DNA from 2 places in the Pseudarthrobacter sp. PH31-O2 genome. Region 1 is predicted to be linked to the other one. Evidence: predicted binding sites of a transcription regulator. Region 1 holds the regulator's gene; the other holds the start of a gene.
What was found. The regulator HrcA, encoded in region 1, represses chaperone genes, less so after heat shock. The targets are predictions, from matches to a motif close to TTNGCACTCGNNNNNNNCGAGTGCNAA.
Positions count from the first base shown of each region.

Region 2: the regulator HrcA is predicted to act here: its motif matches at 1,404-1,430, upstream of groES (co-chaperone GroES).

Region 1 is NZ_JASIST010000001.1:647,370-650,779, forward strand. It holds gene QMG72_RS02920 (DUF4870 domain-containing protein) at 1-244, opposite strand, end outside; gene QMG72_RS02925 (DUF3097 family protein) at 388-1,236, opposite strand; gene hrcA (heat-inducible transcriptional repressor HrcA) at 1,457-2,470, shown strand; gene dnaJ (molecular chaperone DnaJ) at 2,565-3,410, shown strand, end outside.
Region 2 is NZ_JASIST010000004.1:297,319-300,728, reverse strand. It holds gene groL (chaperonin GroEL) at 1-864, opposite strand, end outside; gene groES (co-chaperone GroES) at 951-1,247, opposite strand; gene QMG72_RS09080 (hypothetical protein) at 1,472-1,897, opposite strand; gene QMG72_RS09075 (THUMP-like domain-containing protein) at 1,954-3,189, shown strand; gene QMG72_RS09070 (shikimate 5-dehydrogenase) at 3,212-3,410, opposite strand, start outside.

The DNA.
Region 1 (3,410 bases):
TCGGGGGAAGCGTGAAATTGAGGGCTTCTTTGGACTCCTGCGCCGTGAACGGTCCGCGGTCCTTGAAGATCAGGTAGATCAGCAACGAGGGCACGCAACCGAGGATGCCGCCGAAATGAGCCAAGGTGGCCCATTGCCGGTCCTCGCCGGCCGTCAGCGGCAGCGCGTTGGCGGGAACGCCATGGTAAGGGGGCCGGCCATAGCCAGCCTTGTCGCCGTTATGCTCGCGTGCTTCATCTGCCACGGTGTTTTCCTTCGGATTGCGGTGGTGCCTTGGTGCCTGGAAATGCCGCTGCTGCGCCGGAAGCGCAACCGCCATACCAAGAATACGTGCTGGTGCGCGCAATCACGGATCGGCCCGCTGGCAGGAATGTCCGGCGGCGGCGTTCAGGGGACGGTCAGGAAGTCGATGACCTCCTCGACCCGGCCCAGCAGGGAGGGTTCGAGGTCAGCGTAGTTGTGGACCGTGCCGAGGAGTTTCTGCCAGCCCAGGCCAATGTCTTCCTTGGTGCTGTGCGGCCAGCCGAACGCGGTCAGGATACCCGTCTTCCAGTCCACACCGCGGGGGATTACCGGCCACTTCTCGATCCCCAGGACCGCGGGCCGGATGGCCTGCCAGACATCGACGTAGGGGTGGCCAACGATCAGGACGTTTCCGGCCGCCCCGGGGGAGGCCATCACGGCCGCCGCGATCCTGGATTCCTTGGAATCGGGCACCAGGTGGTCCACCAGCACACCGAGGCGGCGTCCGGGGCCGGGCCGGAAGGCAGCCACCGCCCCGCTGAGGTCGTCGATGCCATGCAACGGCTCCACGACGATACCCTCGACCCGAAGATCGTCACCCCAGACCTTTTCGACGAGTTCGGCGTCGTGTTTGCCTTCCACCCAGATCCGGCTGGCTTTGGCGATCTGGGCGCGCTGGCCCGCCACGCGGACGGAACCCGAGGCGGTGCGGGCCCCGGCGGCCGCCGCGCTCCCGCGGGGCGCCGGCGGCATCAGCCGGATCGGCTGGCCTTCCAGCAGAAAACCGAAGCCGAGGCGAAAGGACCGGGACTTCCCCCGGCGGTCTTCCAGGGCGACGACGTGCATCCCGCCGGACTTCTCCACCCGGGTCACGGCGCCGACCCAGCCGGACTGCACATCTTCGAGCACCATTCCGCGCTCGACGGCCACTTCGGGTAGTTGGGTTTTGGCGGGCGCGGACAGGTCCTGGGGCCCCCAGTTCTGGTACGACATCGGTTACACACTGCTTTGCGCTCGGTGGGCTGTGCCCCAAAACACCTGCCCCGGGAAGAACGCCCGAAGCGAATTCAATGCTAACAACGCGGCGACTCATATTAGACTGGTTAGCACTTAGGCATGTCGAGTGCTAGCCACTGTGTGCCCGGACACTGTGTGTCCGGCGCGTGCGGCGGGCGGTGGCATCGAATGCGGGACGGTCGACAGGAGGTGGAGCGTGAGCGAACCACGCAAACTCGAAGTGCTGCGCGCCATCGTGGAAGACTACGTCCATTCACGCGAACCCGTGGGATCCAAAGCCCTCGTGGAGCGGCACCACCTCGGCGTGTCCAGTGCCACGATCCGCAACGACATGGCGGCCCTGGAGGACGAGGGGCTCATTACGGCACCGCACACCAGTGCCGGGCGAATCCCGACGGACAAGGGCTACCGGCTTTTTGTGGACCAGATTTCGGCGGTCAAACGGCTTTCGCCGGCCGAACGCCGGGCCATCCAGGCCCTGCTGGAAGGCTCTGAGGACCTCGACGACGTCCTGGACCGGACCGTGCGGCTGCTCTCGCAGCTGACCAACCAGGTCGCCGTTGTGCAGTACCCCCATCTGAGCCGGGCCAAGGTGCGGCACGTCGAATTTGTCCTGCTGGCGCCCCGTAAAGTACTTGCGGTGCTCATCGCGGACACCGGGAAGGTGGAGCAACGCGTCATTGACGTGGGGCACGATCTTTCGGATGAGGCCTTGTCGGAGCTGCGCACGCGGTTCCTCGGCGGCATCTCAGGGACCCCGCTGAACCTCTTGCCGCAGTCGCTGCACTCGGTGATCGGCAACTGCCCGCCCGCGCGTCGCAGCGCCGCCCAGGCGCTGGCCCGCGGCATTGAGGCTCTGGCCGCCAGCAGCCGCGAGGACCGGATGGTCATGGCCGGAACCGCGAACCTGGCCCGGTCAAACGTGGACTTCCCGCTGAGCATCGGCCCCGTGCTGGAAGCCCTGGAGGAACAGGTGGTGATGCTTCGCCTGCTCGGCGACATGGCAGCTGACCCCCGGGGCGTGACGGTGAGCATCGGCAGAGAAAATCCTTACGACGGACTCGCCGAGGCCTCGGTGGTGGCCACCGGCTACGGCCCGGACGCGACGGCGAAAGTCGGAGTGCTGGGCCCCACCCGGATGGATTACCCGACGACCATGGCCGCCGTCCGGGCGGTCGCACGCTACCTTTCCCGGATTCTCGGTCCCTGACGGACCGCGTCCACCCGCAACCGACCGGCCCGCGGGGCCGGCATCAGACTTCGTGCCCCTTAACAGGCAGTACTACCAGGAAGAGATAACAACTTTGAGCAGCCACTACGACGTTCTTGGAGTCTCCCGCGAAGCCACGGGAGAAGAGATCAAGAAGGCTTACCGCAAGCTGGCGCGGACCCTCCACCCGGACGTGAACCCGGGGGACGACGCCTCTGAGCGGTTCAAGGCGGTCACGCACGCCTACGAGGTACTCTCCGATCCGCAGAAGCGCCGGATCTACGACACCACGGGCAACGAAAACGGCAACGCCAACGGCTCCGGCGGCGGCAGCTACTCCGGCCAGGGCTTCGCTTTCCAGGACATTTTCGAGACGTTCTTCGGTGCCGGCGGCCAGGCCGGACCGGCATCCAGGATCCGCCGCGGCCAGGACGCCCTGATCAGCGTCCGGATCGAGCTCCGCGACGCCGTTTTCGGCGTCAACAAGAAGCTCGAAGTCGACACGGCCGTCACCTGTCCCAGCTGTGAGGGTTCCTGCTGCCGCGAAGGCAGCCACCCGGAACGCTGCGACATCTGCGGCGGCAGCGGCCAGGTGCAGCGCGCTGTCCGTTCCATCCTCGGCCAGGTGATGACCACGGCACCCTGCGGTTCCTGCGAGGGCTTCGGTACGGTCATCAAGGATCCCTGCAACGAATGTGCCGGCCAGGGCCGGATTCGCAGCCGTCGGTCCCTGACCGTGAAGGTCCCCGCCGGCGTCGCCACCGGCACCCGCATCCAGCTCTCCGGCCAGGGCGAGGCCGGACCTGCCGGCGGTCCCGCCGGGGACCTCTACGTCGAGATCCGGGTCAAGGAGGACGCCACCTACATTCGCGACGGCGACGACCTGCACGCGAGCCTGAGCATCCCGATGACGGCGGCCGCACTCGGCACCGAACTGACC
Region 2 (3,410 bases), on a different contig from region 1:
GTCCTGCAGCATGGCCTTGCGGCGGTCACCGAAGCCCGGAGCCTTGACGGCAACGACGTTCAGGGTGCCGCGGATGCGGTTGACGATCAGCGTGGAGAGAGCCTCGCCGTCGACGTCCTCGGCGATGATAAAGAGCGGCTTGGAGCTCTGCAGCGCCTTTTCCAGCAGCGGCAGGAAGTCCTGGACGGATGAAATCTTGCCCTGGTTGATGAGGATCAGCGCATCTTCGAGGACTGCTTCCTGGCGTTCTGCGTCGGTGACGAAGTACGGGGACAGGTAGCCCTTGTCGAACTGCATGCCCTCGGTGAGGACCAGTTCGGTCTGCGTGGTGGAGGATTCCTCAATGGTGATCACACCATCCTTGCCGACCTTACCGAATGCCTCGGCCAGGAGCTCGCCGACCTCGTCGCTCTGTGCGGAGATGGAGGCGACGTTGGCGACCTGGGTGCCTTCGACCGGACGTGCGTTTTCGAGCAGGCGGGCAGCGACGGCTTCGACGGAAACCTCCATGCCGCGCTTGATCTCGCCCGGTGCGGCGCCTGCCGCAACGTTGCGGAGGCCTTCCTTAACAAGCGCCTGTGCCAAAACAGTGGCGGTGGTGGTGCCGTCGCCGGCCACGTCGTTGGTCTTGGTGGCGACCTCCTTGGCAAGCTGCGCGCCAAGGTTCTCGTAGGGGTCGTCCAGTTCGACTTCACGGGCGATGGTGACACCATCGTTGGTGATCGTGGGGGCGCCCCACTTCTTGTCCAGCACAACGTTGCGGCCACGCGGGCCAAGCGTCACCTTGACCGTGTTGGCGAGCTTATCGATGCCGGCTTCAAGCGACCGGCGGGCAGCGTCGTTAAACGCAAGCTGCTTTGCCATGGTTTTTGTCCTTTCAAGACAGAACCCCGCGCAACTGACCTGTCAGAGATGAATCAGACGGATCGGCGGCGCGGGGTCCATAAGAGTTACTTTACGACGATCGCCAGGACGTCGCGGGCGGACAGTACGAGGTACTCGGTACCGCCGGTCTTGACTTCGGTTCCGCCGTACTTGGAGTAGATAACAACGTCGCCGACGGTGACGTCGATCGGAACGCGGTTGCCGTTGTCGTCAAAGCGGCCGGGGCCAACTGCAACAACTTCGCCTTCCTGCGGCTTTTCCTGCGCGGAGTCCGGGATAACCAGGCCGGAGGCCGTGGTCTGCTCGGCTTCGAGCGGGCGGACAACAATACGATCCTCAAGAGGCTTAATAGAGACCGACAAGGACCTCTCCTTTTCGTCAGCAAATTCGTGGACTTTAAAGCTGTGGTGCCAAGGCGCACAAACCGTCGTCGCGGTGCCGGCAGCGTACCTGGCAGGTCCAGCTTGAGTATTAGCACCCTCCTAGGGAGAGTGCTAATGACGACTCTATGTAAGTAGTTAGCACTCGGTCAAGGTGAGTGCCAGAATTTCGTCACCCGTTAACGCCGCACGACTGCCGGCTGCCCTCAGCCGAGGTCCTCGAAGTTCACGTCTTCGCCGTTGTCCGCGTCGCTGGCACCGGCCTCCCCCCGGTGCCGGTACAGCACCAGGGCGCCGGCGGCGGCAAGGACGACGCCGGCGGCCAGGACGACGATGCCGCCGGTTCGGGCCGCGGCATAAGTGTCCCGGATGTCCCTGGCCTCGTCGGTGGCGTCCGCAACGTCTTTGCCGCCGACGGAATAAACCGTGGCGTTGAAGGAATCAAGGAAAAAGATAATCACCAGCAGCGCCGCGCAAACCACCGCGAGCACAATGCCGGCGATCAGCGCCGGCCGGGCGTAACGGGCCAATCCCCGGCGGGTGGCCCGGCCGCCGTCGGCATCCCGGCCGGCGGTCCGGTCATTGGGGTCATCTGCGTCCGAGCCGGTGTTTGCCGTGCCGCTGTCTTCCATGCCGTCTAGCCTATCGGGCGCACGGCGCCTCGACTGCCTGAACTAGGCTTGATCCCATGGCTGACGCACCGCAGGACCAGATCGCCCCGCTCCTCAACCCCGCAGGCTGGGAGCTGCTGGCGTCACTGGGCGCGTACCGCGAGGACGAGGCGTTCCGCCTCAACGCAACCCTGCGGAAGGCCGGCCACTCCCCCGAACTCGTCTCTGCCGTGCTCACCCAGTCCCGGCTGCGGACCAAGGCCGAAGCCAAGTTCGGCGAGTTCGCCCGGCAGATGATTTTCACCCAAGCCGGTTTGGAACAGGCCACCCGGCTGACCGTGGCGGCGCGGCACGCGCAGCGCTTCGCGGCGGCAGGCGTTCGGCATGCAGCAGATCTCGGCTGCGGCCTCGGCGCCGATTCCATGGCGCTTGCATCGCTGGACATCACGGTCACGGCAGTGGAGCGGGACGAGACGACGGCGGCCTGCGCCACGATGAACCTGATCCCGTTCCGGAACGCCACAGTGCTGCACTCCGACGCGACGTCGGTTTCCCTCGAGGGAATAGACGGCGTCTGGCTGGACCCGGCACGCCGGACCACCTCCACCTCGGGCACAAAGCGCCTCTGGGACCCGGAGGACTTCTCCCCGCCGCTGTCCTTTGTTGAGTCCCTGGCCGGCGCCGGCATGGCGGTGGGTGTGAAGATGGGCCCGGGCATGCCGCACGACTCGGTACCCGGCAATTGCGAGGCCCAGTGGGTCTCGGTCGGCGGGGACGTCACCGAAGTCGCACTGTGGTTCAATGCGCTCCGGCGCCCGGGGATCCGGCGGGCAGCCCTCCTGCTCGGGCCTGCTGGGGCCGCGGAGCTCAGCAGCGCCGAGGATTTCAACGGCGGACCGGTCGCCCCGATCGGCCCGGTTGAGGGCTACCTTTACGAACCCGACGGCGCCGTCATCCGAGCCGGTCTGGTGGCCGACGTCGCACTCCAGCTGGGCGGCCACCTCGTGGACGAGCACATCGCTTACATCTGCGCGCCCGAACTTCTGGACACCCCTTTTGCCCGGGCGTTCAAAGTCCTGGACGTGATGCCCTACAACGTCAAGGCGCTCAAGGCCTGGGTCAGGGACCAGGGCATCGGAGTGCTGGACATCAAAAAGCGCGGCACCGCTGTCACTCCGGAGGAGCTGCGCAAACAACTGCTCCCCGGCGGTAAATCAGGCAGTGCCAAGAACAAGGGAAAGAAGGCGGCCACCCTGGTCCTCACCAGGATCGGCGAGGAGCGGGTGGCCATTTCGGTCGAGCCGGTCCAGTGACTCACCGCCGGATTCCGAGCGCCTACTGATCCCGCATAAAAGCCTCGGCTGCGTGGACCTGCTCGTCAGTGGGCCGGATCCCGGTGTAGAGCACAAACTGCTCCAGCGCCTGGATTGTCGCCACCTGCGCACCGGTGATGACCTTCTTACCGGCTGCACGGCCGGCCTTGATCAGCGGGGTCTCGGCGGGCAGCGCGACGACGTCGAAGACCACCGTCGCG